DNA from 4 places in the Shouchella oshimensis genome. Region 1 is predicted to be linked to each of the others. Evidence: predicted binding sites of a transcription regulator. Region 1 holds the regulator's gene; each other region holds the start of a gene.

The links. The regulator LexA, encoded in region 1, represses DNA repair genes until DNA is damaged. The targets are predictions, from matches to a motif close to CGAACATATGTTCG.
Region 2: the regulator LexA is predicted to act here: its motif matches at 3,236-3,249, upstream of ruvA (Holliday junction branch migration protein RuvA).
Region 3: the regulator LexA is predicted to act here: its motif matches at 3,466-3,479, upstream of parE (DNA topoisomerase IV subunit B).
Region 4: the regulator LexA is predicted to act here: its motif matches at 2,796-2,809, upstream of NDM98_RS04815 (DNA polymerase IV).

What each region holds. Positions count from the first base shown of each region.
Region 1 is NZ_JAMQJY010000001.1:615,200-622,540, reverse strand. It holds gene NDM98_RS03430 (ABC transporter substrate-binding protein) at 1-216, shown strand, start outside; gene NDM98_RS03425 (carbohydrate ABC transporter permease) at 290-1,171, shown strand; gene NDM98_RS03420 (carbohydrate ABC transporter permease) at 1,152-2,045, shown strand; gene lexA (transcriptional repressor LexA) at 2,679-3,308, opposite strand; gene NDM98_RS03410 (hypothetical protein) at 3,460-3,720, shown strand; partial or broken gene NDM98_RS03405 (YneB family resolvase-like protein) at 3,701-4,379, shown strand; gene NDM98_RS03400 (DUF896 domain-containing protein) at 4,457-4,696, shown strand; partial or broken gene tkt (transketolase) at 4,827-6,821, shown strand; gene sirA (sporulation inhibitor of replication protein SirA) at 6,962-7,341, shown strand, end outside.
Region 2 is NZ_JAMQJY010000002.1:66,144-73,484, reverse strand. It holds gene NDM98_RS14740 (MDR/zinc-dependent alcohol dehydrogenase-like family protein) at 1-61, shown strand, start outside; gene NDM98_RS14735 (gluconate:H+ symporter) at 96-1,448, shown strand; gene NDM98_RS14730 (response regulator aspartate phosphatase) at 1,590-2,666, shown strand; gene NDM98_RS14725 (hypothetical protein) at 2,681-2,818, shown strand; gene NDM98_RS14720 (hypothetical protein) at 2,879-3,133, opposite strand; gene ruvA (Holliday junction branch migration protein RuvA) at 3,269-3,880, shown strand; gene ruvB (Holliday junction branch migration DNA helicase RuvB) at 3,898-4,899, shown strand; gene NDM98_RS14705 (DUF2905 domain-containing protein) at 4,896-5,108, shown strand; partial or broken gene queA (tRNA preQ1(34) S-adenosylmethionine ribosyltransferase-isomerase QueA) at 5,187-6,213, shown strand; gene tgt (tRNA guanosine(34) transglycosylase Tgt) at 6,232-7,341, shown strand, end outside.
Region 3 is NZ_JAMQJY010000001.1:386,170-393,510, reverse strand. It holds gene parC (DNA topoisomerase IV subunit A) at 1-1,451, opposite strand, end outside; gene parE (DNA topoisomerase IV subunit B) at 1,444-3,420, opposite strand; gene NDM98_RS02225 (CoA-binding protein) at 3,648-4,061, opposite strand; partial or broken gene NDM98_RS24890 (ABC transporter permease/substrate-binding protein) at 4,125-5,659, opposite strand; gene NDM98_RS02215 (ABC transporter ATP-binding protein) at 5,656-6,711, opposite strand; gene NDM98_RS02210 (MarC family protein) at 6,865-7,341, shown strand, end outside.
Region 4 is NZ_JAMQJY010000001.1:891,044-898,384, reverse strand. It holds gene NDM98_RS23855 (hypothetical protein) at 1-108, opposite strand, end outside; gene NDM98_RS04825 (GNAT family N-acetyltransferase) at 600-986, opposite strand; gene NDM98_RS04820 (YolD-like family protein) at 1,183-1,524, opposite strand; gene NDM98_RS04815 (DNA polymerase IV) at 1,521-2,756, opposite strand; gene NDM98_RS04810 (hypothetical protein) at 2,864-3,019, opposite strand; gene NDM98_RS04805 (MATE family efflux transporter) at 3,088-4,443, opposite strand; gene NDM98_RS04800 (FixH family protein) at 4,515-5,000, opposite strand; gene NDM98_RS04795 (hypothetical protein) at 5,162-5,461, shown strand; gene NDM98_RS04790 (mechanosensitive ion channel family protein) at 5,642-6,688, shown strand; gene NDM98_RS04785 (HD-GYP domain-containing protein) at 7,278-7,341, shown strand, end outside.

The DNA.
Region 1 (7,341 bases):
GATGAAGTTGTTGTGAATCAAGATAAACCAGAGCATGGTTCATACTTGTTAGACGCACGACAGACCGGGCGAGTAGTTGGCTATGAATTTACCGCGCCTGGATTAAACAAAGAACTTGAAGACATTTATGAAGTGATGTTACTTGGGGATCTAACTCCAGAAGAAGCAATTGATAAGGCTGCTGATGTTGCTAGAGAAATGCTTGAAGAATCATAAAAAAGCACGGAGGAGTCAGCGTGATTGCTCTGGCTCCTTTTACAAATGATCATGTTAATAGGAGGAACCACTGATGAATGATTCTAAGCGAAAATGGTGGGGGTATTTTTTTATTGCCCCACAACTAATAGGCATGCTGGCCTTTTCGATTCTTCCTTTGGGATTTGCTTTTGGACTAAGTTTTATGAAGTGGGACGGCTTTGGTGAGCGTGAATTTGTCGGTTTAGCTAACTACATTGGTCAGTTCCGAGATGATAATTTTATCACCGCTCTTGTAAACACTGCTTACTATTCTGTATTAGTGATCCCACTTGGTATTGCTCTAGCTCTGTTAGTTGCATTAGCCTTAAACAAAGTCAAAGGAAAAACCGTCTATCGAGTCTTTTTCTTTATGCCTGTTGTTACGAGCTCCGTCTCCATTGGGGTAATCTGGATGTGGTTATTAAATGGTGACATTGGACTTATTAATCAGCTTTTAGCGATGATAGGTATTGATGGACCAAACTGGTTAACAAACCGTAGTCTAGTCCTTCCCTCGATCGCAGGATTAAGTATTTGGTGGGGTCTTGGGACCAATATGGTTATATTTTTGGCCGGGCTTCAAGGCATCTCTAGAAGTTATTATGAAGCGGCAGACATCGATGGAGCAACATCCATCCAAAAATTTCTGCATATTACTTTTCCACTACTATCACCAACAACTTTTTTTGTCGCCATTATGTCCGTTATTGGTTCGTTTCAAGTATTTGATCAGGCATACGTCATGACACAAGGTGGGCCAGGTAAAGCAAGTTATACCCTTGTGTATCACATTTATGAAACTGCATTTGGTCGTTCTGCCTTTGGACCAAGTACAGCTTCCGCTATGGTCCTGTTTGTGATCATCTTAATTTTTACGCTAATCCAATTCTCAGTTTCAAGAAGGTGGGTGCATTATGAAGATGGAGGAAAGTAGGACACCACTACGTCAAAAACAGCCAGGAAAGCTAAAACCAGCGACTGGATCTCAGTTAAGACCATCAAAAATTGCCCTACACTTTGCGCTCATATTGGGTTCACTTATCATGGCTGGCCCTTTTATTTGGATGGCATTAAGCAGCTTAAAATCATTTGAACAGATATTTGCCGTACCTCCAGTGTGGATTCCAGATCCATTTATGTGGAGTAATATTACGGATTCACTAAATGCGATGCCATTTGGTCGCGCATATTTTAATAGCTTCTATATCTCATTTGTTGTTGTATTTAGTCAATTACTCACTTGCTCGATGGCAGCCTATGCCTTTGCAAAAATTAAGTTCCCAGGCTCACGATTTCTCTTTATCGCCTTTTTGGCAACAATGATGGTGCCGATGCAAGTGACGTTAATTCCTTTGTATATTATTATGGACAGTATTAACTGGGTAAACAGTCATTTATCGATCCTTGTACCAAACGCACTGTTTAATGCATTTGGTGTTTTTCTTCTAAGACAATTTATCATGGGTATCCCAAAAGAAATGGAAGAAGCAGCGGTAATGGATGGAGCAAACCCACTATATATTTATTGGAAAATCATTTTGCCATTAGTTCGCCCGGCACTAGCTGCGTTCGGTATCTTTTCATTTATCGGAATTTGGAATAACTTTATCCAACCACTCGTCTTTTTGAGTGATCAAAACCTTTATACGGTGCCACTATTACTCGCAACATTTAAAGGCTTATACGTAACCGACTGGCCATTAATGATGGCTGGAGCAACAATCTCCGTCATTCCTGTTCTAGTCATCTACATTTTTGCCCAACGCCAAATCATTGAAGGAATCGCCTTAACCGGAGTAAAAGGATAGAAGCTACCCCCAGTGTATATACGCTGGGGATTTGACTGTGGTTTCGGGGAAAGTGGAGCGATGGAGTACCGATTGAAACGATAGAAGACCAAAGTGAAACGATGGAGTACCGATTGAAACGATAGAAGACTAAATTGAAACGATGGAGCACCAATTGAAACGATAGAAGACCAAATTGAAACGATGGAGCACCGATTGAAACGATAGAAGGCAAAAGTGAAACGATAGAGCACCATATGAAAAGATGCCCCCGAGCAAATCAATAGAGTAGCACTAAAGACAGATAAAAAGTCGATATATATGTTTTATCTCAACTCTCAACCATTTCTCCGCGTTTCTATGAAAAATGAAAAATTCTTTACACATTCCTGTTACAGTCTGCATCCCTTTGTATCCTATTAGAATCCTTTTCAATTCCAAGGACTTAGCAACTGCAGGTGGATTTGCCCCAGGTAGTCAAGGTACTATAGAAAACACTTGTTGTATATATGGAACGCCAACCGAATAACATTACTCTCATTCATTAAATTTCACGTACCGTAAATTGAGCAGATACATGAATTAGTCTCTAGAAATGAGTAAACATAAAAACACCTCAAACATCTAATGTTTGAGGTGTCTCACTGTCAACTTTTAATGAATGGTACGGAATACACCAATGACTTTTCCAAGGATCGTCACAGAAGATAAGATAATTGGATCCATTGAAGCATTCTCTGGTTGGAGCCTAATACGATCTTTTTCTTTAAAAAAGCGTTTTACTGTTGCTTCGTTGTCCTCGGTCATCGCAACAATGATGTCACCGTTGTTTGCTGTTTGTTGTTGACGAACAATGACCATATCACCGTCGTAGATGCCAGCCTCAATCATACTTTCCCCTTCAATTACTAACACATATGTATTCTCATCAGCCGACATATGTTCAGGAAGAGGTAAGTAGTCTTCTATATTCTCGACTGCTGTAATAGGAAGACCGGCTGTTACTTTACCGATAATTGGTGCATAGCTTGCTTGTCGTTTTGGGGATTCGTTTTCTGCTAGCATATCTTCAAGGTCTAATACTTCAATTGCTCTAGGTTTAGTGGGATCTCGACGAATGTAGCCCTTTTTTTCAAGTCTTGATAAATGCCCATGTACCGTAGAGCTAGATGCTAACCCAACAGCTTCTCCAATTTCACGAACGGATGGCGGATAGCCTTTTTTTCGGACTTCTACTTTTATAAAACCAAGAATCTCTTCCTGACGTCTTGAAAGCTTTGTCATACCAGTACACTCCTCTTACGTTTCCTTTATAGATAAATCGTACCATACGAACATATGTAACGCAAACATAAGTTCTAAATTAAATGTTGACACAAACGGATGTTCCCTTTAATATAAAAGGCGAACAAACATTCTATAAGAGGTGAGCGTTATGAGTAAGAAATGGACAGGACAGGAATTCTTTTTACTTGGAGCAGCCGTATGTACGTTATGTCTTATGTATTTGACAATTTTACTTCCAGGTTCATTTGGTGATGATCAGTTTGTGGATGGCATAGAAGATCAGAAACAAGAGCAAGAACAGTTTGTAGATTCTGAATATGATAATGGTCAAATCAATGGAACAAGCAATCAAGATTATGCGTATAAATTTAACAGTGGAGAACGAACTAATGGTGCAGACAACGAATAGAGTAATCATTTACAGCAGGGTAAGCACGGAGAAAGAAGAACAACAAACATCGCTTGAAAGACAGCATCAAGAGTTATCATTAATGGTTGAAGAAAAGGGCTTGGACTCTCGTTAAGTCAATAAAGGAAAAAGCAAGTGGGTATGAAATAGATCGAGAAGAACTATTAACGATTCTCGATTTAGCAAAAGAGAAGGCGTTTGATTGCCTTGTGATTCAAGATGAAACACGACTAGCAAGAGGACATGCCAGAATGGCTCTTCTTTATCAGCTAAAGAAATATGGTATACAGGTTTATACATTGCAAGATAAGGACCGCATGCAACTATCTGAAGCTGATGAAATGGTTTTAAGTATCGTCTCAATTGTTGAGGAATATCAAAGGAAGCTTCATAATCTTAAAATAAGAAGAGGAATGAGACGTGCGATGGCTGAAGGCTATCATCCTGAGCAAAATTTCTCCAGTTTAGGTGGTGGAGGAAGAGACCGTCTAGATGTCCCACTTCAGGAGATTATCCGTCTGCGGGAACGTGGCTTAGCTTTTTATGATATTTCTGCAACATTAAAAGGGCTTGGGTATAACTTATCAAAAGCGACCGTTCATAGAAGATATCAGGAATATATGAAGAATCAAAAGCGCGAACTAGATGAGAAGAATTAGGCATTGAATTTGCCGGTTGCGATTAGTCATGGTAACATACCACTCATAAGATATGTTCAGGAAAGTGAGTGTTTATGATGCTTCATCAAGATAAATTAAACAGGATTAATCAACTAGCTAAAAAGGCGAAGGAGAGTGGCTTAACACTTTCAGAAGCAAAAGAACAAAAAGAATTACGTGCGGAATATCTAAAAGGGTTTAGAAATTCATTTAAAAACCAGTTACATTCTGTCACGGTTGTTGATGAAGAAGGCACGGATGTGACCCCTGAGGCACTTAAGGAAAGTAAAAAACGTAATAACGGGAATACTCATTAAGGACTAGCTTTTAGACTAGTTCTTTTTTTTGTTATTATTGATAGTTGTCTGACCTTGTGAAATTGATGTAGATTGTATATGATGAGGGAGAAAAAAGAAAATAATGATCTACGGGAGGATGAACATACATATGTCTACAAATGCTGAAAATATTGCAATAAATACGATTCGCACATTGTCTATTGATAGTGTTGAGAAAGCCAATTCGGGTCACCCAGGAATGCCGATGGGAGCTGCACCAATGGCTTTTGCTTTATGGACAAAATTTATGAATCATAATCCTGGTAATCCAGAGTGGAGTAACAGAGACCGTTTTGTCTTGTCTGCTGGCCACGGCTCGATGCTTTTATATAGCCTCTTGCACCTTACAGGTTATGATTTAGGCTTAAAGGATCTTCAACAGTTCAGACAGCTAGGAAGTCGCACACCTGGACATCCTGAGTATGGTCATACACCAGGCGTAGAAGCAACAACTGGCCCACTTGGACAAGGTGTTGCAATGGCAGTTGGTATGGCAATGGCTGAAAGACATCTTGCAGCTACTTATAACAAATCAAATTTCCCAGTTGTCGACCATTTCACTTATAGTATTTGTGGTGATGGTGACTTAATGGAAGGGATTTCGGCTGAAGCTGCTTCACTTGCAGGTCATCTGAAGTTAGGCCGTTTAATTGTGCTGTATGATTCTAATGATATTTCATTAGATGGAGATCTACATCATTCTTTCTCAGAGAGTGTAGAAGATCGTTACAAAGCATACGGCTTGCAAGTGATTCGTGTGGAAGATGGAAATGATGTGACAGAGATTTCTGAAGCCATTGAATCGGCTAAGGCTGATGATCGTCCAACTTTAATTGAAGTGAAAACGACAATTGGTTTTGGTTCACCAAATAAATCAGGAAAATCTGCTTCTCATGGTTCACCACTGGGTGCCGATGAAGTGAAATTAACAAAAGAAGCATATAAATGGGACTACGAAGGCGATTTTTATATTCCTAGCGAAGCGGCTGAATTGTTTGCTCGTGTGGTTGAAGAAGGCGCTGATAAAGAAAAAGAATGGAATCAATTATTTGAAAGCTACAAGGCTGAGTTCCCAGAGCTTGCTAAAGAGTATGAACTAGCGATCGCTGGAAAACTACCTGAAGGCTTGGGACAAAGATGCACCCGTTCATGAAGTGGGTACAAGTGTGGCAAGTCGTGCATCTGCGGGACAAGCATTAAATGCATTTGCTAAAAACGTACCACAATTATTTGGTGGTTCTGCTGACTTAGCTGTTCTAACAACACAACGTTAAAAGGCCAAGATAACTTCAGTCGTGACCAGTACGATGGTCGTAACATTTGGTTTGGTGTACGTGAGTTTGCAATGGGAGCAGCACTTAATGGAATGGCGTTACATGGCGGATTAAAAGTATTTGGAGGAACATTCTTTGTTTTCTCTGACTACCTACGTCCGGCTATCCGATTAGCTGCATTAATGGGACTTCCTGTTACGTATGTGTTCACTCATGACAGTATCGCGGTTGGAGAAGATGGTCCAACACACGAACCGGTTGAGCAACTGGCTGCACTACGAGCAATGCCGAATCTTTCTATTATTCGTCCGGCTGATGGAAATGAAGCAACAGCTGCATGGAAATTAGCATTAGAATCAACAGATCAGCCGACAGCACTTGTATTAAGCCGCCAAAACCTTCCGACTCTTGAAGGAACAGCTGAAAATGCGTACGAAGGAACAAAAAAAGGTGCGTACGTGATTGATGAAGCAAATGGAGAAGCACATCTTCTACTTCTTGCTTCTGGTTCAGAAGTTGCACTAGCTGTTGAGGCGAAAAAAGAACTAGAAAAAGAAGGTATTCTTGCAAATGTCGTAAGTATGCCGAGCTTGGATCGTTTTGAAGCACAATCAAAAGAATACAAAAACAGCGTCATTCCGAAAAATATTAAAGCTCGTTTAGGAATTGAAGTTGGCTCCTCATTAGGATGGGACCGTTATGTTGGAGATGAAGGACAAATTCTTGCGATTGACCGCTTTGGCGCATCTGGTAAAGGCTCTGAAATTCTAGCTGAGTATGGATTTACAGTTGAAAATGTTGTGGCACGAGCTAAATCGTTGCTTCAATAAGAATTTGTATGGAGGTAGTCAATTGACTGCCTCTTTTTTGTTTTAGACAAGTCTCGACGAAATGTTCGACACTAACAAACAGCCTTTTTAAGCGGAAGCATGTATACTAAGCACAAATTCCGTAATACAGGAGGGTAAGGATGAGAAGCTATCAATTATATTTGCTAGATGAGGCGATTGTGAATCGTTATTACGGGCAAGAAATTAAGCTTTTTAATTTATTTTGTGAACGATTTCAGGCTGATCATACGCTAAAACCCTTACTGACTAAACAGGTTGAGTATATTACTAAACCTTTGCCAACAAAGGAATTACTGAAAATTTTATCAAAAGAAGACCATTATTTAAGCAGTGAACAAGTAAATGTATCTACGTATCGAATGGAGCATAGTCCATCCGGTAGTTGGGTTGATGTGAAACTTCGAGATCACCATCTGCTCTTGATGGCTTTTGGGAAAATGGAAATTGAGACAAGACTCTTTGAGCGACTAAAGGAATTAAATACGTATTTTTTTGCGGT
Region 2 (7,341 bases), on a different contig from region 1:
TCACCATGCTTTGAGTCAAAAGGATAAGAGTATCAAAGTGATTGTATATCCAGAAAGATAGAAATAATTTTGGGTGTTAAAAGGGAGTGGAGGAAATGCCTTTAATCATTACGGCATTAGGAGTAGCATTATTACTATTATTGATCATGAAATTAAAAATCAATACGTTTCTTTCGTTGGCTATTGTATCGTTTTTACTCGCAGTGGCATTAGGAATTCCGTTAACTGAGATCGTTGCCGCGATTGAAACGGGTATGGGAGGTACGCTTGGTAGTGTCGGACTGATTTTTGGTTTCGGAGCTATTTTGGGTAAATTAATTGCTGACGGTGGGGGAGCCCAACGTATTTCTGTTACGCTAATTGATATTTTTGGAGAGAAGAAGATTCAATGGGCTGTAGTTCTTACTGCCTTTATATTAGGGATTGCGTTATTTTTTGAAGTGGGACTTGTTCTCTTAATTCCAATTGTGTATCAAATCGCAAAACAGGTGAATGTCTCCTTTCTATATTTAGGATTACCGATGGCAACGGCTTTATCAGTAACACATGCCTTTTTGCCACCACATCCAGGACCAACTGTAATTGCCGGGGAATACGGTGCCGACATTGGGATGGTTCTTGTATACGGATTCATTATTTCAATTCCGACCGTTATCATCGCAGGACCTTTATTTACAAAATATGCACGGAAGCTCGTTCCTGAGGCATTTGAGAAAATTAATACAAGTGCAATGGCATCAATTGGTGATGCAGAGCAGATGCTAATTGAAGAAACACCAGGATTTTTTAAAAGTGCACTAACAGCATTGTTCCCAGTCCTATTAATGGGAATCGCAACGATTACAAATCTACTGCAGGAAACAACCGGTGTATCCGGTAATGCAGCGTTTGATTTTATGGCCTTTATTGGTCAACCGACAACCACTATGTTTATCTCATTGTTAGTAGCCTTGTATACGATGGGTATTTCACAAAAACGGACAATGTCTCAACTGATGAAGTCTGCAGAAACGTCTGTGAAAGCAATCAGTATGATTCTATTAATTTTAGGGATTAGTGGTTCTTTAAAAGAAGTGCTTATTGTTGGTGGCGTAGGGGATTACGTTGCGCAGATTTTTGAAGGAAGCTCTCTTTCACCACTGTTCTTAGCTTGGTTAATAGCTGCTTTAATGAGAGTAGCTCAAGGCTCGGCAACAGTAGCAGCCCTTACTACGGCAGGCCTTGTAATTCCGCTTATGGGTGGATCAGATGTCAATCTCGCGCTAATGGTGCTTGCAACTGGAGCAGGTAGTGTCATTGCCTCTCATGTGAATGACACAGGATTCTGGATTGTCAAAGAGTCATTTGGATTAACCGTCAAAGAAACGTTTTATACTTGGACGGCACTTGAAACGATTATATCTGTTTGTGGATTAGTGTTTGTACTGCTTTTGAGTGTTTTTGTTTAAAAATAAAAAGAGGTAGAGTGCTTAATGAATGGGCACTCTATTTTTCTATTCAGTTTTCAAAAAAAAACAACCCATTTCCAGTTCTTAGTGATTGTCAGCATGAAAATTTTACCGGTATAATAGATATAGGGAGGTGGTTGTTTGAGAACAGCAATTTCAGCTGCTGAAGTTGGGGCAAGATGTGCAGAATGGTATAAATTGATGATTGCTAGAGATATAGAGAAATCGACTGTAATAAAGCAAGAAATTTCAATGCTACTATCGGACATGGAGCAGAGTGACAAGGTTTTGGCCTATTATTCATTGCTTGAGTTTAGACATCAGTTGCTGTTACAAGAATCAGTAAATCACGTTGAAGGTCCTCCAGTCGTGATAATGGATCAAACCGACCCCTTTTTAGAGTTTCTTTATTATTTTATGAACGGTCAAAATGAATTTCACAAAAGTAGATTTAAAGCTGCGATTAGACTTTATGTTAGAGCTGAAAACTTACTTGAGCATGTAACGGATGATTATGAACGTGCGGAGTTTTATCAACGTATTGCAGAAGGGTATTATCACATTAATCAATACACATTTGCTGTTTCTTATTTGGAACTGGCGTTAAATATCTTTAAAATGGACGAGTCCTATCGCGAGAAAGTCTTGTATGCTGAACTTGTTTTAGCGGCAATTGATACGGAAATTAATCGATTTGATGAAGCTGAAACTAGGTATCAACGCATTCGGAGAGAGTCCGTAGATATTCCGTTTGCTCATGCATTAATCCTTAGAGGAATCGGTTTAAATAGACTACGACAAAACTTACAAGAAGAAGCAAAAGAATATATGGAGTTGGCGCTTGCGATTCCAGAACATAAAAGCTCTGTCATCGCATTAAAAACAAAAGCAGATCTGTCTTTTATCAAGCTGAGACTTGGAGAGCCTGGGGCACTGTCGTTGCTAGTTGAGGCTGAACAGTTAGCTGTTGAACGTGGCAACATTGAATATCAGGCTAGATGCTTAATTTGCAGGCATCTTCATGTGAATCCTGACCAATTGAAAGTGGATCAAGGCATTCAAATGCTAAAAGATGATGAACTGTATTTTGATACAGCAGAGGTCTGCGAAGAAATTTCAAATTTTTATGAAAAAGAAGGAAATTACAAACTTGCGTTGAATTATATGAAAATAGCTCGTGAAATGAATGTTCTTCAATTTACTTTGGGGAGTGATTAGCAATAAGAAAATCGATGATCACACTAAGTGTGGCCATTGTGTTAATCAGTATTTCATCAGGATTCTCTCATCAAACACAGGCTGCGGTAGGCAAACCAGTTATTGAATACACCACAACAGGGAAAGTCGACACAGGTAGAGGGAAACCATAAAAAGAAGAACGAGCTAAAGAGTATGTAGACGTCCCAGTGTGGACGCCTTTTTTTATTGTTCTATCTTTGTTGATCTATTTTCTCAAGTTCAATCTGCTCTCTAGCCCTCCTATAATTAATGATAAGGCGCCAAGTAACTAAGATAATGAATAGCGCGGAAATGATGATTTTGACTGGAAGAGGCCAATTGCCACCGGGAATCACAAACATAAGAACAATAAACAAAAGGACAAAAGGTACAAAAATCAGACTGCGGTAGTATCGTTCTTTAGGCTGAAGGGTCATTAAGGCGTTTGCTTGATCACGTTTGAACATACTACATTCTCCTTCCTTTTTAACCATAAGCTACCATACCCTGATTTAGAAGGCTTTACACATGATTCCGGTGTGACCGCGCTCGATTGATGTGCTAAAATAGAAATAAATGTTCGCATAAGAGAGGTTAGACTTTTGATAGATTATGTTAAAGGAACGCTTGAAACCATTGATACTCAATATGTAGTGGTAGACCATCACGGGTTAGGATATCAGATATTCTGTCCAAATCCGTATATTTACCAGCATGAGGTACATAAGGATATTCAAATCTTTACGCATCATTATGTGAGAGAAGATCAAATCCGATTATTTGGTTTTCCAACACGTAAGGATCGAGCTTTATTTGAAAAGCTGTTAAATGTCTCAGGGATTGGACCAAAAGGTGCGCTTGCTATTTGTGCATCTGGGCAGCCTGAACACGTGGTGGCGGCAATTGAACAAGAGGATGAAGCACTATTGACTCGTTTTCCTGGAGTCGGTAAAAAAACAGCGCGACAAATTATTTTGGATCTGAAGGGTAAACTGACTGATTTTGCAGGGGAAGGCGTACTATCAGCAGAACCAACTTTATTTGCTCCTTATGAAGAGCCGAAAACGGACGCATTAGAAGAGGCATTTGAAGCTTTACGTGCACTTGGCTATGTAGAAAAGGAATTAAAGAAAGTTCGTCCAAAACTTGAAGAAGAGACGCTTGAGATTGATGGCTACATTAAGAAGGCGCTTCAGCTTCTGCTTAAGCGTTAAGGAAAGGCGGTTATCACATGGAAGAGCGTTTGGTTTCAGCAGAGAGCCAGCCAATGGAGGATTCAATTGAAAGTGGGATTCGCCCGTTAAGTTTTACACAATATATTGGGCAAGAAAAGGTGAAACGTAATTTAGAAGTGTATATTCAAGCTGCTAAGATGCGCGAAGAAAGCCTTGATCATGTCTTGTTACATGGTCCTCCAGGTCTCGGAAAAACAACGTTGTCGGCAATTATTGCCTCGGAAATGGGTGTGCAAATGCGGACTACGTCGGGACCGGCTATTGAGCGACCTGGTGATTTGGCTGCAATTCTGACTGCGTTGGAGCCAGGAGATGTCCTATTTATTGATGAAATACATCGTTTAAATCGCTCGGTTGAAGAGGTATTGTATCCAGCGATGGAGGATTTTTGCTTAGATATAGTCATTGGTCAGGGGCCAACAGCGCGATCCGTTCGTTTGGATTTACCTCCATTTACATTGGTTGGCGCTACAACGAGAGCTGGAATGATCTCAGCACCACTCCGTGATCGATTTGGTGTGGTAGAGCGTTTGGAGTACTACAATGAGCAAGAGCTTGCAGACATCATAAGACGCACAGCAGATATTTTTGTAACAGAGCTTGAAGAGGGTGCAGCGGAAGAGTTGTCTAGACGAGCAAGAGGCACACCACGTATTGCAAACCGATTGTTAAAACGTGTTCGTGACTTTGCGCAGGTAGAGGGTGAAGGGGTCATCACATATAAGTTAGCAGCAGGTGCTTTAGAAAGATTGCAGGTAGATCGACTTGGTCTTGATCATATTGATGACAAGCTATTACGAGGAATGATCGAAAAATTCCGTGGTGGTCCTGTTGGGTTGGATACGATTGCGGCGACTATTGGCGAGGAATCAGAGACAATCGAGGACTTATATGAGCCGTATCTCTTACAAATCGGTTTTATACAGCGTACTCCAAGAGGACGTGTAGTGACACACGCTTGTTATGAACACTTTAAACTAGAGGTGCCAGAATCATGAGCGATATTCCAAAGCTGCTGATTATCGGCGGATTGGTCTTGATTGTAGTTGGTTTGTTATGGCATTTTGGCGGCAGATTTTTGCCAATTGGACGCTTGCCCGGAGATATTGTGATTAAACGAGAAAATATGACGTTTTATTTTCCGTTGATGACTTCGATTATTGTAAGTGTGGTACTCAGTTTGCTTCTCTTATTATTTCGACGCTGAGTGCTTGATTTGAAGGGATAAGTCCGTTATTCTTATGAAGGACTTACGTATGACAACAAAAAAAGGTGACGTATAGATATGAACGTAGAAGATTTTGATTTTGACCTACCAGAAAAATTAATTGCGCAGACGCCGCTTCTTGATCGAACGGCGTCTCGTTTGCTTGTGCTAGATAAGCAAACGGGAGAAACAGAAGATCGATTTTTTTCCTCGATTGAAGATGAGCTAAGTGCTGGAGATTGTTTGGTCATTAATGACACTCGTGTGATGCCTGCGAGATTACACGGTGAAAAGCAGGATACGGGAGCCGCAATTGAGCTTTTACTTTTGAAACAAATAGAAGGTGACCGCTTGGGAGACTTTAGCTAAACCAGCTAAGCGTGTGAAGGTTGGCACGGTGGTTGAATTTGGTGGCGGTTTGTTAAAAGCAACATGTGTAGCGGAAGGCGAGCAAGGTGGGCGCGACTTTGAAATGAGTTATAGCGGTATTTTTCATGAAGTGCTTGATCAGTTAGGTGAAATGCCCCTGCCTCCTTATATTAAGGAGACACTTGATGACCGTGAACGCTATCAAACGGTTTATTCCAAACATGTTGGCTCCGCTGCAGCGCCAACGGCCGGGTTGCATTTTACTGAGGAATTGCTCACTCGTTTAAAAGAGAAGGGTGTACAAATCGCACCAATCACGCTTCATGTTGGGTTAGGTACATTCCGTCCTGTGAGTGTTGATACAATTGAAACACACCAGATGCATTCAGAATTTTATCAAATGAGTGCTGAAACAGCAGCGATCCTGCAAGAAACTCGTGAGCGTCATGGGCGAATCGTTGCAGTTGGAACAACCTCTGCGCGTACGCTTGAAACGATTGCTACGGCTCAAGAGACATTTACAGAGGCATCAGGCTGGACAGATATTTTCATCTATCCAGGTTACACATTCAAAGCCGTTGATGCTTTAATTACAAATTTTCATTTACCCAAGTCAACCCTTGTGATGCTAGTAAGTGCGTTAGGTGGACGAGAAGCCATTTTACGCGCGTATGCACATGCGGTACAAGAGAATTATCGCTTTTTCAGCTTTGGCGATGCTATGCTGATTAAGTAACAAGAAAGGGATATGAGTATGTCTGCTATTAGGTATGAACACATCAAAACATGTAAGCAATCAGGAGCTAGACTTGGCCGAGTCCATACACCACACGGGACATTTGAGACACCAATGTTTATGCCCGTTGGAACGTTGGCTACGGTCAAAACGATGAGTCCTGAAGATCTTCATCGTATGGATGCTCAAATTATTTTAAGTAATACGTATCATTTATGGCTTCGTCCTGGACATGAGATTATTCGTGAAGCAGGTGGCCTACACAAGTTTATGAACTGGGATCGTCCGATTTTAACAGATTCTGGCGGCTTTCAGGTATTTAGTTTGAGTAATTTGCGTAAGATTACAGAAGAAGGCGTAGAATTCCGCAATCATCTTAATGGAGCAAAGCTTTTTCTAAAGCCTGAAGGTGCAATGGAAATTCAAAATGCACTCGGTTCAGATATTATGATGGCTTTTGATGAATGCCCTCCATTCCAAGCTGAGCATGACTACATGAAAAAATCCGTAGAACGCACAAGTCGTTGGGCAGAGCGGTGCTTAGAAGCTCACGCTCGTCCGCAGGATCAAGGCCTCTTCGGTATTGTTCAAGGTGGAGAGTACGAAGATTTACGTAAGCAAAGTGCTCGTGACCTTGTTTCATTAGACTTTCCAGGTTATGCAATTGGCGGTTTATCCGTGGGAGAACCTAAAGATGTGATGAATAGAGCATTAGAATTCACAACGCCACTCCTGCCATTTGATAAGCCACGTTATTTAATGGGAGTTGGTTCTCCAGATTCACTTATTGATGGTGCTATAAGGGGAATTGATATGTTTGACTGCGTGTTGCCTACAAGAATTGCTAGAAATGGGACATGTATGACAAGTAATGGACGTCTTGTCGTGCGTAATGCTAAGTATGCGCGCGATTTTGGACCACTTGATGAGAATTGTGACTGCCATGTATGTCAGAATTATTCAAGGGCTTACATCCGCCACCTAATCAAATGTGAAGAAACGTTCGGATTTAGACTTACTACTTATCATAATCTACATTTCCTGTTAAACTTAATGGTGGACGTTCGCCAGGCAATTATGGAGGACAGGTTGCTCGACTTTAAAGAAGAATTTTTTGAGCAGTATGGT
Region 3 (7,341 bases), 230 kb from region 1:
TGCGTTCGTCGATCTTCACCGAACTCTTTTTGCACTCGTTTTAAATTCTTCTTAATGACTTGGATGAGCTTTTTCTCACTAGCTAAAATCGCTTCTAGGTCTTGAATTTGCTTTTTAAGCTCTTCTGCTTCTTTTTGAAGAGTGGTAACATCCGTATTTGTTAAACGGTATAACTGGAGGTTTACAATAGCCTCTGCCTGTTCCTCAGAGAACTGGAATGAATCGATAAGATTATTTTTTGCATCTCGTTTATCCTGAGAGGCACGGATTACTTTAATCACTTCATCAAGGATTGATACAGCCTTTATTAGCCCTTCAACAATATGCTCCCTAGCTTGTGCCTTGCGCAGCTCAAATTCAGAACGTCGCTTAATCACAGACTTTTGGTGATCTATGTATGCTTGGATTAATGCCTGTAGTCCCATTAATTGAGGTGCTTTATGATAAATAGCGACCATATTAAAGTGATACGTTGTTTGTAAATCCGTGTTTTTAAATAAATAATGTAGGATCGCATTTGGATCCGCATCCTTCTTTAACTCCACAACAATACGTAAACCCGTTCTGTCGGTATCATCACGAACCTCCGTGATTCCGTCTACCTTTTTATCAAAACGAATCTCATCCATTTTCTTCACGAGATTTGATTTAACAACTTCGTATGGAATTTCAGTAATGACAATTTGCTGACGGCCTCCACGCATATCCTCAAGCTCTGTTTTAGCTCGCACAACGACCTTGCCTTTACCGGTCTGATAGGCCTGTCTGATGCCTTCAAGTCCTTGTACAATGCCACCAGTAGGGAAATCAGGTCCAGTCACAACCTGGAGAAGATCATCAAGTGTGGTTGATGGATTTTCCATCTGCATAATGACTCCATCAATGATTTCGCGTAAATTATGAGGTGGAATATCTGTTGCGTAACCTGCGGATATTCCCGTTGAACCGTTCACAAGTAGATTTGGGAAACCAGCTGGTAGTACCACCGGTTCCTTTTCCGTATCATCAAAGTTCTCAATAAACTCAACGGTGTCTTTTTCTAGATCGCGTAAAAGCTCTGAACTAATTGAAGAAAGTCTTGCTTCTGTATAACGCATCGCTGCTGGAGGATCCGCATCAATTGAGCCGTTATTCCCGTGCATGTCGACTAGTAACTGACGCACCTTCCAGGTTTGACTCATGCGCAGCATGGCTTCATATACGGAAGAATCTCCGTGTGGATGGTAGTTACCGATAACATTCCCGACAGTTTTGGCTGATTTACGGTATGCCTTTTCGGATGTATTCCCTTCCTTATACATTGCGTATAAAATTCGTCGTTGAACGGGCTTTAAGCCATCTCGTGCATCTGGCAATGCCCGCTCTTGGATTATATATTTACTGTATCGTCCAAATCGATCACCGATTACGTCTTCTAACGGAAGATCAAGATATCGTTCAGTTTTAGACATTTTGCTCGCCCTCCGTTACACCAAGGTTTTCATTTTCAAGGATATTTGTCTCTTCTTCAAGTCCAAATGCGACATGAGACTCAATCCACTTTCTACGGGGTTCAACTTTGTCCCCCATTAAAGTCGTTACACGCTTTTCGGCTCTTGCTGCGTCATCAAGTGTAACTCGAATTAATGTACGTGTCTCAGGATCCATGGTTGTTTCCCATAATTGAATGGGATTCATCTCACCTAAACCCTTATAGCGCTGCAGGGCATAACCTTTGCCGACTGCCTTTGTAGCTTTGTCTAGTTCACGCTCATCCCACGCGTATTCAACCACTTCTTTTTTACCTGTTCCTTTACTCACTTTATATAGTGGAGGTAAGGCAATGTAAATCTTTCCTGCATCAAATAGCTCTTTCATATAGCGGTAGAAAAATGTAAGTAGTAGCACCTGAATATGTGCCCCATCGGTATCGGCATCAGTCATGATGACAACTTTATCGTAGTTTACATCCTCAATTGTAAAGTCCGCACCCACGCCCGCGCCAATTGTATGAATAATTGTGCGGATTTCTTCATTTTTCATAATGTCATCTAGTTTTGCTTTTTCTGTGTTAATGACTTTTCCTCGTAAGGGTAATACAGCTTGGAACTTACGGTCACGACCTTGTTTAGCCGAACCTCCTGCTGAGTCACCCTCCACTAGATATAGCTCATTCCGTTTTGGATTACGTGATTGTGCAGGTGTTAGTTTCCCACTTAATAACACATCACGCTTTTTCCGCTTACCATTACGTGAATCCTCACGTGCTTTTCTTGCGGCTTCGCGAGCTTGCGAGGCTTTAATTGCTTTTCGAATGAGGCTTGTCCCAATGTCCGGATTCTCTTCAAAGAAATAAGCAAGCTTCTCAGAAACAACGCCATCTAAAACAGAACGTGCTTCTGGTGTGCCTAATTTGCTTTTTGTTTGTCCTTCAAACTGAAGCTGAGCCTCTGGAACACGAATCGAAATAATCGCTGTAAAGCCTTCACGTATATCTGCACCTTCAAGATTTTTATCTTTATCTTTTAGAAGCTTCAATTTCCTTGCGTGTTCATTAAAGCTTCTTGTCATCGCAGATTTTGCACCAAGCTCATGTGTTCCACCATCTCTTGTTCGAACATGGTTCACAAAGCTTAATACATTTTCAGTGTACGCATCATGAAACTGAAACGACATCTCCATTTCAATTCCATTCTGTTCCCCGTTAAATGTGATGACCGGATGTAGTGTTTCCTTGCCCTCGTTTAAGTAATGAACAAATGCTTCAATACCTGTCTCAAATACGAAGGATTCCTCAATCGTTTCAGAGCCTCGTTCATCAGAAAGGTCAATTTGTAGTCCTTTTAAAAGGAATGCCGCTTCACGTAAGCGCTCTGATAATGTTTCTGTATTAAACGTGGTTGTTGTAAAAATAGTCGGATCCGGCTTAAAGCGAACAACCGTTCCGGACTTTCGAGTTTTGCCTTTTTTCTCAAGTGTTGTTGCTGGTTTTCCACCTTTTTCGAATCGCTGTTGATAAAGCTCACCATCTCGTCTAATATCAACGACTAGCCATTCAGAAAGTGCGTTCACAACAGAAGCACCTACTCCATGTAAGCCTCCACTTGTAGAATATCCACCTTGTCCAAATTTTCCACCTGCGTGAAGAACAGTTAAAATGACCTCTGGTGTGGGTTTACCCATTTTGTGCATTCCAACAGGCATACCTCGACCGTTATCTAAAACTGAGACACTCCCATCAGAGTGTAGTGTTACTTTTATGTAATTACCGTGACCGGCCATTGCCTCATCCACAGCGTTATCTAAAATTTCATAAATGAGATGATGTAACCCTCTTGCATCTGTGCTACCAATATACATCCCAGGTCTTTTACGAACAGCTTCTAAGCCCTCTAGTACCTGTATCGCATCATCGTTATATTCTATCTGTGATTTTGCCAACGTCTGAACCCCTTTCAACTTGCTACAGCTATTGTAGCACAAAACCGAACATGTGTTTCTCAGCGTATGATATAAGTTAATTCTAATGGTTATTTCAGTTATATCAAGGATCTTTTCTATTTTTGTATCGTTATTCTTTAGATTTGGCCGATTTTTTATAAATGATGTACGTTTAACTTATTCGTTTATATAGGGAGGATACCATATTGGCATCCTCCCTGAACATTTTACTTGAATTTGGCGTGCTCTACTTTGATACAGCGATTCATAACCGTTGTGATATTGTGTTCACGTAAATAATCATAGGCTTCTTGGTTTGTAACACCAAGTTGTGCCCAGAAGACATTTGCACCAACCTCTACAGTGTCTTTTGCGATATCAGGAAGGAATTCACTTCTTCTAAACACATTCACGATATCAATGTCACCTTCAATCTCTTTGAGGGATGACACAGCTTTTACACCTAATACCTCTGTGACAGTTGGATTCACGGGGATAATTTCATAGCCTGCTTTTTGCATCGCCTCTGAAATCATATAGGAGGTACGCTCTGGGTTATCTGATAATCCTACCACAGCAATTCGTTTACTTGTGTGAAAAATATTTGTAATCGCCTGATTTGATGGGTTCTCGATTGTCATTTCCATCACTCCTCTCATAAATCATGTACAAACATCATACCCCAATTCCTGCATTAACACTCATTATTCAGTTAGCAATCCGATTTCAACCAGATAATCTCTTGCTACATCCGATGGGTTTTCATCCTCAATATCGACCAAATAATTTAATTCTTGAATATCTTCCTCAGAAATTTTTCCTGCAAGCTGATTCAGGATATCTTCAAGCTCCGGATATTGCTCCAATGTTTCTTCTCGAATCAAAGGAGCTCCTTGATAAGGTGGAAATAAACTTTCATCATCTTCTAGCACTACGAGATCATTTTCGACAATTTGTGGATCTGTTGAGAACACATCTGTTCCCTCAATGTTTTCACTTTCAATCGCTCGAATGCCTGCAGAGACATCGAGAGAAGAAACGTTAGCAAGCTCAAATCCATACCGGTCCGGAAATCCTGCATACCCATCTTGGCGATCAATAAATTCGAAGGAAAAACCAAATCTCCAGTCATCTTTTACTGATTCTAAATCAGAGATCGTTTCAATGTTATTTTCCTCGGCTTTATCTCTTGGTACAGCAATTGCGTACGTATTATTGTATAGCATCGGTTCAAGGAAGCGGAATTGATACTCATCATAAATTCCTTCCCTTGCTTGTTCATAAGCTTCATCAGGGTCATAACTGAAGTCATCCAGTGCTAAAAGCTCACCAACAATGGTTCCTGAAAATTCAGGATACACATCAATATCTCCTACACGTAAGGCATTAAAGACAAAATCCGTTGCTCCTAGATTTCCTTGTACCTCAACAGTTAGATCCGTTTCGTCTTCTATTAAATGCTTATACATATTGCCAACTATCTCAGGTTCAGCACCCATTTTTCCTCCAACTACAAGATCTGGTCCAATTGAACCACGCATAGCAAGCATTGGGACAAAAATAATAGCTAAAGCTAAACCAATGACAGCTAATACTGGTTTATACGAGCTACGCTTGCTTAATCGTTCGGTAACACGTAATATCCCATCAAAAAATAGAGCCAAAAGAGCGGCTGGATCGCACCAAGTAAGATATACTCGTTATTCGAACGTTGAATACCAGTCATAATGAGGTCTCCAAGACCACCAGCACCAATTAAAGCAGCTAGTGTTGCCGTACCTACAATTAACACCATTGACGTTCTAATACCGGCCATAACGGTTGGTAAGGCAATCGGTAGCTCTACCTTAATAAGACTACGATATGAGTTCATACCCATTCCACGAGCTGCTTCGCGAATAGCCGGATTTACTTCTTTTATACCCGTATATGTATTCCGTAAAATAGGCAAAAGGGCATAAGCAGTTAAGGCAATAATTGCAGGTGTTGTACCTATGCCTACAAATAAAATCATAAATCCGAGTAAGGCTAGACTTGGAATAGTTTGAAGAACAGCCGCAATACCAATGATAAATTCGGCGATTCGATCTTTTCTCGATAAAACGATGCCTAATGGAACGGCAATAAAAACAGCAATTAATAAGGAGATAATCGATAACTGTAGATGCTCCCATAAAGAAGACCACAGCATATCTTGTCTTTGTAAAAATAACTGATAAAAATCCTGCAAATGACTCATTTGCTTGCCACACTCCCTTCAGCAGCCATTCTCGCTAGATCCTCGTATGAGATTGTGCCGATAATCATCTCATCCTCTACTACGGGTATCGCGGGAATCTCTAGCTTTTGTAGGGTTGTATAGGCATCCTTCGCCGTATAATCACCTGAAACAGCTTGTACATCTGTTCGGTGAACCGATTGAAAATACGTTTGATTAAGGCTGCCATCAGGCTTTGTTGTAAATTGCAGCTGCTCATCCAATTCATCTATTTCAGGGCGAAGATATGAACTGCTTTTATTTATAAATGAGCGGATCTTATTCTCAGAACTCGTTTTTCCCTTTTTAAGAGCTCGACTTCCGATAAATTGTTGCACAAACTCATCTTTTGGATTAGTCAAAAGTTCTTCTGGTGTGCCGATTTGAACAGCAGCACCATCGCGCATCATGCATATTTTTTCACCTAAATGTAATGCTTCATCCATGTCATGGGTGACAAATACAATTGTTTTTTTGATTTCTTTTTGGAGATTCCTTATATCCTCTTGCAACTGCTCTCGACTTATTGGGTCAAGTGCACTAAAGGGCTCATCCATCAAGATAATATTCGGATTCCAAGCAAGCGCTCTTGCAACACCGATTCGTTGCTGCTGTCCACCAGAGAGCTCATTTGGCATGCGATCTCTGAATTGTTCAGGTTTTAAACCAACCATGTTTAAAAGTTCATCTACACGAGATTGAATCTCGGTCTTTTTCCATTTCATCATTTCAGGCACAACTGCGATATTCTCAGCAATTGTCATGTTCGGAAATAAGGCAATCTGTTGCAATACATAGCCAATATTCCAGCGTAATTTATTAATATTTACGTCCTGAACACGATCATCATCTATCTTAATTACCCCTTCTGTGGGATCAATTAAGCGATTAATCATTTTCATTGTTGTTGTTTTTCCACACCCACTTGGTCCAATTAACACAAAAAATTCTCCGCTGTTAATGGTTAAAGAGAGATTATCGACCCCTTTAGTTCCATCAGCAAATGTTTTTGTTACCCCTTCAAACGTTATCAACCCCGCACAACCTCTCTTTATGATCTTTATAAAGAATAAATACACTCCTTCTATACCCTAAAATACGCATTTTAAGACTAAAACCATTGAATTGTTATAAAAGAATTAGGACAGCATAATAGCAAATCAATATGTAGGCAGGAGTTTTTGTTTATGATCTCATTTACGCTTCAAGCTATTGTATCCATTTTTGCGATTATGAATCCGATCGGTAATATTCCCATATTCCTAGCAATGACTGAATCCAATTCGACAAAGGAACGGCGCCATATTGCTTTTAAAGCAATTGCTACAGCATTTGCGATTTTAACTGCTTTTTTAGTTGTAGGTCCTTTTTTATTCAAAGCCTTTGGCATTACAGTAGATGCATTGCGGATAGCCGGAGGAATTATAATTTTTGGAATCGGTTATAAGTTAGTGAGTGCCAAATCAACACATAGTCAAGCACTCCATGAGGATGAACATAAAGAAGGATTAGAGAAAGAAGATATTTCTGTTACACCACTTGGTACTCCTCTTATTGCAGGACCTGGGACGATTGCAACGGTCATGAGCTTAACGTCTGCACACTCAGATAAGATTAGTCATTCCGTAAGTGTTTTTATTGCCTTTACTTTAATTTTGCTCGTT
Region 4 (7,341 bases), 280 kb from region 1:
ACCAAGCAGCCCAAGAATTTCCCCTTCTTGTATATGGAGTTCGGCATGATCAAGAACACGCTCGTTATCGTATCGTTTGACGAGATCACTGCATTCAACAATTAACATATAAAAACCCTCCTGATTAACATTTATTATACTCATTATCAGGTATGGATTGTTGAACGTGTAGTTACATTTGTCATGAAATGGGGAGGGGGAGATAGTATTTTCTCTTCAATGATTAAGGCTGGGACAGAAGTGTTTTAGCTATCATAAAAATAATGGAGTAAGACTACCGCTCCGGACATACACTCCGCTTTCCATGGGCGGCCGGTGAGCCTCCTTGTGCTACCGCACTACGAAGTCTCACCCTGACCTTCACTCCCATTGGAGTCTCCGTGTATGTCCTACGTTGGTTTTTGCTCATTTGTAAGAGGATTGGGTTACTCTTACTGGTAAGCGAAGTTCTAAAATAGTTGTGATATTAATTCGAATGGTTTGTCTTGATATTGTTTTCAACACAAAGAAATGTCACTCTATAGCCTACGTTAGAGTGAAAACTTTAATTTAAATAATATTTTCTTTTCTGTTATTTTAATCCATATATTCCCTTGTATTTATGAAGGGTGATATTCCAAAGGTTCCGTGCAATGAACGTAACCATTTTTATGATAATAGTCAATTGAATCGTCACTCGGCCATACAATAACAAATTCATACTTGTTTTCTTTCATCCACTTATTTATTGACTGTAGTAATTTACTTCCAATTCCCTTGTTTCTATACTCTGGAATCGTGTATACATTGGTCATAAATGCAAATGGATATGTTATCCTCCCAGGGCGTGGCACCTTTTGTATTAATTCTATGTATATATGTGAAATGATTTTTCCGTTATCCTCCACGACCCAAATAAACCATTGATCTCCTTTAAGAGTGTTCTCCAAAAAAGTTTGGCATTCTTTTTCAAATTCAGCGAATGATTCGTTTTTTTTTACTATCATCGTGTTCAATTGTAAAATCCCATCTCATTCTTATTAATTGCTTCATATCTTGTATTTCAGCCAACCTTATATTCATGTGATTTCTCTCCATTTCATTAGCTTAAAGTATTGCTATTAAAAATATGTTCTATAAAGTTGTCAAAAACCCTCTCCCTACATCAATATGAATAGGGAGAGATCACAACTTGATTTTCCTTTAAATTCGTTCAATACTCTTTAACTGACTGATCTCTATGGTTATACTGACTTCCGCGCTTTCTCTACAGGTGATTCGTTTTTGTTGTTGGTCCACTCTTTCAACGGCAGCGATTATTTTGCGGTAAAATCCATCTTCCCAATACACGATATGAACGGGAATGGTATATGAGAGGGATTCCATTGCGACGATACCGAGCTCTTCTAACTCCTGTTGATCTAGTAGTGGAGGATCTACGCGTTTTTCTTGCTCGTTTTGAGCACGAATGGCTTGTTTATGTTCAGGTAGCATCATACGGCTCCCCTCCCATAACAAGTTTCCACGTTTTAAGTAATCACTCATTTATAATGCCCTCCAATTTTTGCGGCACGCTCTCTGGCTTGGCCGGCCGGTAGTAGGGAGGAAGCTCGAAGTAGAGCGGTTTTACCGAAGCGAGCTTTAATAAGGTCCATTGCTTCTCCCAGCTCCCGGTTCTCTTGCTGCTGTTTGTGTTCAAATAAATCAAGCTGAACAGAGTCTCCGTCAGAAAGACTAGAAAGCGAGATGCCTAAGCGGCGTACAGGTTTCCCATCCCAAAATTGATCAAGTAGCTGACAGAGATGCTTGTATATGGTTAATGCAGCATTTGTCGCATAAGGCATAGTAAACTGGCGGTGAAAACCTGTGCGGATCTCGTAGCTTGCACCCGAAACACTAAGTGAGACGGTTGAACCGTGGACGTGATTTTTTCGAGCCCGCTGACATACTTCTTCACACAATTCAAGCAAAACGATGTGAATATCTGCTTTTTCTGCATAATCATAAGGCAGGGTCATACCATGTCCAATTGCTTTTTGACCATCGTGAGTGGAAATCTTCACAGGTGAATAATCAACCCCATGAGCGTTCATCCATAACACCTGACCATGTATTCCCCATCTCTTTTTGAAGAATTCAACTTTTGTCGCAGCTAGTTGCCCAATTGTACGAATACCTCGGTCATAGAGATGACGTTTCATTTGACTACCAACCCCAAACAAGTCTTCAACAGGTAGAGGCCAAAGTGTGTCCTGAAGCTGGTCTGCCTTTAGCTCGTATATTCCTTCTGCATTTTTTTTAGCAAAATGATCACAGGCTAGCTTAGCTAAAATCTTATTCTCGCCAATCCCAACTCTAGCTCTTACCCCGCACTGATTCCAGATTTGTGTTTGAACCCTTTTGGCAATCTCTAGAGGAGAACCAAATAGCCGTTGGGAATTGGTTACGTCCATAAATTGTTCATCAATGGAATAGGGTTCAACCAAGTCTGTATAGGTCTTCAGAATAGATGTAATCTCCATTGATACTTCGATATAGTCCTGCATGTGTGGAGGAACAATAATTAATTGGTTGCATTTTTGTTTAGCTTCCCAAAGACGTTCTGCATTTTTGACACCGTAATACTTGGCTTCCTTAGAAGCGGCTAAAATAACCCCACTACGCCGGTTTGGATCACCGGATACGACAAGGGCTTTACCCTTGTACTCAGGTCTTCTAGCCACTTCAATAGAAGCGTAAAAGCTTTCCATATCAACTAAAAAAATAACACTCTTCATTTTTTTCACCTCGTGGCGAATGGATGTTCTTATTATATGCGAATATACGTTCTTATACAACTAGAAAAAAGAACCAATAGCTTGGTTCTTTTGATCTTGTATCTTATTCAGCTTTTTTGACGCTTGCGTGCAAGGTAAATAAGTAACGCACCCATAATGATGACCATAATCCCAATCGAAACAGCAACAAGGATAATAGGTAGATTTCCAACGCTAGATGGTCGTCCTGCCGCAAGCAATAGTGATTGAATCCATACAATCAAAGCTACCCCACCTCCATGTAGAAAGCATCTACTACAACTATGTCCAATAGAAAGGGGGTTCATTCGTTTTAAAGTGAGTGACGGAAACGACGATTGATTAGAGCCAGTCGAATCCAGAAACCAATCGCTGCGCAAGTAAGTCCGATAATAATACCTATCCAAAAACCAAACGGTCCCAAATCAGTTAAAGTCGCAAGGAGATAACCAGAAGGGATCCCGATTCCCCAATAGGAGATCAACGCAATAATAAAAGGAATTGCAGCGTCTTTGTAGCCACGAAGTACACCTTGTAAAGTGGCTTGAGCTGCATCAGACAGCTGATAAAAAATCGCAAAAACAAAGAAACTCATGGCAAGTTGGACAACATCTTGATTATCTGTGTACAGATACGAAATGGATTCTCTAAAAAAGTAAAGTAACACAGAAGCAACCGAAATGATGAGCATCGAGGCTGTAATCCCAATCTTACTATACTGTCTGGCGTCTTTTAAACGACCAGCACCGATTTCGTACGCTACAACAATGGTTAGTGCCATCGACATACTAAGTGGGATCATAAATAACAAGGATGCAAAATTTAACGCTGCTTGATGAGCGGCAATAACATCAGTTGTAAACATGCGACTAACTAGCAACGTGACAAAAGAAAAGATGCTTGCTTCAAAAAAAATAGATAGCCCCATGGGTAAACCTAACGCAAGTTGACCCTTCCAGGCCTTAAGCGACGGACGGAACCATGTAGAAAAGAGTGCATACGAACGAATAGAAGGGATTTTGAAAGTCATAAACACACTCAAGCCAAAAATGATCCAATACGTGATCCCAGTGGCATAACCAGCTCCGATCCCACCGAGTTCTGGAAAGCCAAACTTTCCAAAAATCAAGATGTAATTAAGAAAAGCACTGATAGGTAGGGCGATCAGTAGGATAACCATTGTAATTCGTGTGAAGCCTTGTGCATCAAAGAAAAAGCGCAGAACATTTGATGCAAAAAGTGGAACAAGACCAATAGATAGTCCGATTAAATAATGTTTTGCAATATGTGAAACCTCTGCCTCTAAACCCATAAATTGAAGAATAGAAGGCAAGAAAAAAATGCCAGCGAGATACACAAGTAGCGCTAAGATGACAGACAGATACAATGCTTGGAGAACAGAGCGAGAAATGCTTTGTTTCTCTCCTTTTCCAAGAAGCTGAGCGATGATTGGGGTAACGGCCATCAGAATGCCATTAAATCCAGTCAAAATAGGTGCCCAAAGACTTGAGCCAACGGCAACGCCAGCTAGGTCAGTGGTTCCAGCTCGACCAGACATCATTGTGTCGATCACATTCATGGCATGGTAACTAATCTGAGTAATGAGGATCGGCCAAAGAATAAGTGTGTACAATTTAATTTTTTGTGAAATAGATATAGCAGAATACATGATGCAACTCCAGTAGGCACAAAGGGAAAACGTCACGAGCATTCGTAACGTTTTCCCTGCTGTACACAATATTAGTTAGAATTTGATTCTTGAGCCTTTTCTTGATCTTGTTCTTGTTGAAATTCTTGCTCGGCCGCTTCTAAGTCTGTTTCAGAAACATCTCCAGCAATAATTCGTTTGGAAGACGTAAGATGCTCTTCGTCAGCTTCTACATAGGCTTGTATGTGATAAATGCCGTCTTCTTCAAAAGAAGTGTCGAGTGTGTAAACACCAGAATCAGCTTTTTGGGCGGCAACAGTTGTTCCTGAATCTCTTTCACCATTACGCCATATTTCAAAATCAACGTTTTCTACATCCGTGAAGGGTTCTTCTCCCAAGGTTACACGGACAGAGATCGTGACCGGTTCATGCAAGGCTGTTTCGCTTGGTGCACTTAGATCAGCTTCAAGTGTATCGAACGTATCCTCTTGGTACTGAATCGATTGATTCTGCCCAATCGCGCAGCTTGCAATCATGAAAAGGGCAACAATAGAAAATGCTAGAAGTCCTTTTTTCATGATAAACACCTTTCCTAAAAATATATAATACATTCTTGTGAACCAAGAACGAGTATCGTAAAAGAGCTGTTCTTTTTATTTTAGCATAGAGTAAAGCCTTTTATAAGCCATGTATAAAATCTCTCCCACTACACACGATAACAAAAAAAGAGGTGAAAAACATGTTCAAACGAAAGAAGCGGCATCACACTGGTTATATGATCGGAGGGGCTGCAGGTGGATTCCTAGCAGCGGCGGGTTTGTATGCTCTCACAAATACAAAAGCAATCAAACGAACAGGTTCAAATCACAAGAAAGAGGACCATCATTTGACCGAAGCCATGATGGAGTCTGGTGATGACATTCTTGCTGGAATGAAAGATGTCGTAGAGGCTACTCAGTCCAAATCGTCAAACAAAGAGTCATCGAAACCAGAGCTAGCCAAAGTTATTCAAAAAACACTTGATCATGATCCGTTTTAAAATCGTTCCGATGCTCGATATCTTTCTCAGCCCAAGCCGTCGCTTGGGCTATTTTGCGCTCGGTAGTAGCAGGAAAAAAGGTGGATCTTGTCGATCTATAATTGTTTTTAGTTGAAACAAGCTCCATTCAAAAGGTATCCTGTATGAAAAAGATGACAGAGAAACGGGGAGGAGCTACGTATGGATCGCTTGAATAAGTTTGTAGAAAAGCTAATAAATCTCGATTGGATCAATATTGCACTATCCATCGGGATCTTTTTACTCTTCCTAATTTTCAGGAAAGTGTTCACAAAGTATATTAATAAGTTGATAATTAAACTATCAAAAAGTAGTTCGACAAAAGTGGTAACCAATGTTTTAAAATCATATGAAAGGCCACTGCGGCTGCTATGGGCCGTGATCGGTACGTATTTAGCTTTTCAATATCTAGATTATTTGAATCTAACGGATAAAGGTTTTGTACAAAACGTATATCGGTCAAGCATTATTTTTGTTGTAGGGTGGGGACTATATAATTACACAGCAAACCACTCAACGGTTATTTATAGTTTTGCTAATAAGGCGGAACTGGATAAAGAAAGCATGCTTATTCCTTTTTTATCAAAGATCTTGCGCTTTTTAGTGATTGCCATCACGCTCGCGATAATTGTTGATAATTGGGGATTTAATATTAGTACATTTGTTGCCGGTCTTGGTATAGGTGGTCTTGCTTTTGCACTAGCTGCCCAAGATACAATTGGAAACTTTTTTGGTGGGATCATCATTATTACAGAACGTCCTTTTAGAAAAGGAGACTGGATTGAGACACCAACAGTAGAAGGGGCAGTTGAAGACATTACATTTAGAAGCACCAAAATCCGAACGTTTTCAGATACACTGGTCATTATTCCGAACTCCACGTTGGCTAATGAGGCAATTACAAACTGGGCTGAAATGGACAAACGGCGTGTGTATTTTAGTCTTGGATTAAGACAATCAACGTCTAGTGCAAAGCTTCAGCAACTACGAAATCGAATTGATGAAGAGCTTCAGACCTTTGATGACATTGTAGAGGGTTCAGTTATTGTCAGGTTTGAAGAGTTTTCAGAATCAGGATATAACCTAATGATTACGTATTTCACGGATACAAATCAGTGGGCACCCTTTATGGAAATTAGAGAAAAAGCACACTTTCGTATCATGCAAATACTAGAAACAGAAGGTGTTCATGTATCTGCACCAAGCTAACCTAGTAATGACAGAACAACCCGTTCCATTTGTCACTGCAGATAAAAAAGAGTAAAACAGAAATGTTTTACCTCTCGAAAAACCGACCCGTTATGTTAGTCGAACAACATAACGGGTCGGTTTTTTGTGTATTAAAAATAAGAAGATGAGGTTGATGCTTGAGTCAATCTATCTCTAATTTAGCTGCTTTGCTTATATGCAAGCTTGACGAAATTGGAGAGGTTTGGCTTTCACCATTGCCGATGCCGAATATTTACCGGGGTAATAATCTTCTTCTTGCAAATTAGACGATTCATTTCTTCTTTTGCTTTTTCGAGTGTTTGAACCTTAGAATTGTCAGAGTTATGCAATTGATTGAACAGAGTATTATATCCATTAGAATCTAGCGCTCCTACATCCCGGTAGCGTTGTGACTGCAGAGTCCACTTTCTCTCTCTGCCTTTTGATTTAGAACATTACTATTACACTGCTCCATTTCCCGTGACTCTAGAACTATTTATCAAAAAAGACAACGATTCAAGGAAGAAGGCGCCGATATAAACAGGGAAGACTAGTATAATAGATGTATTCTAACTAAAGGGGTTTCACCATGCGCTATACGACCATTGAACTCACGCAAGCAAATGAGAAATTAGGTAAACAAATTTATACAA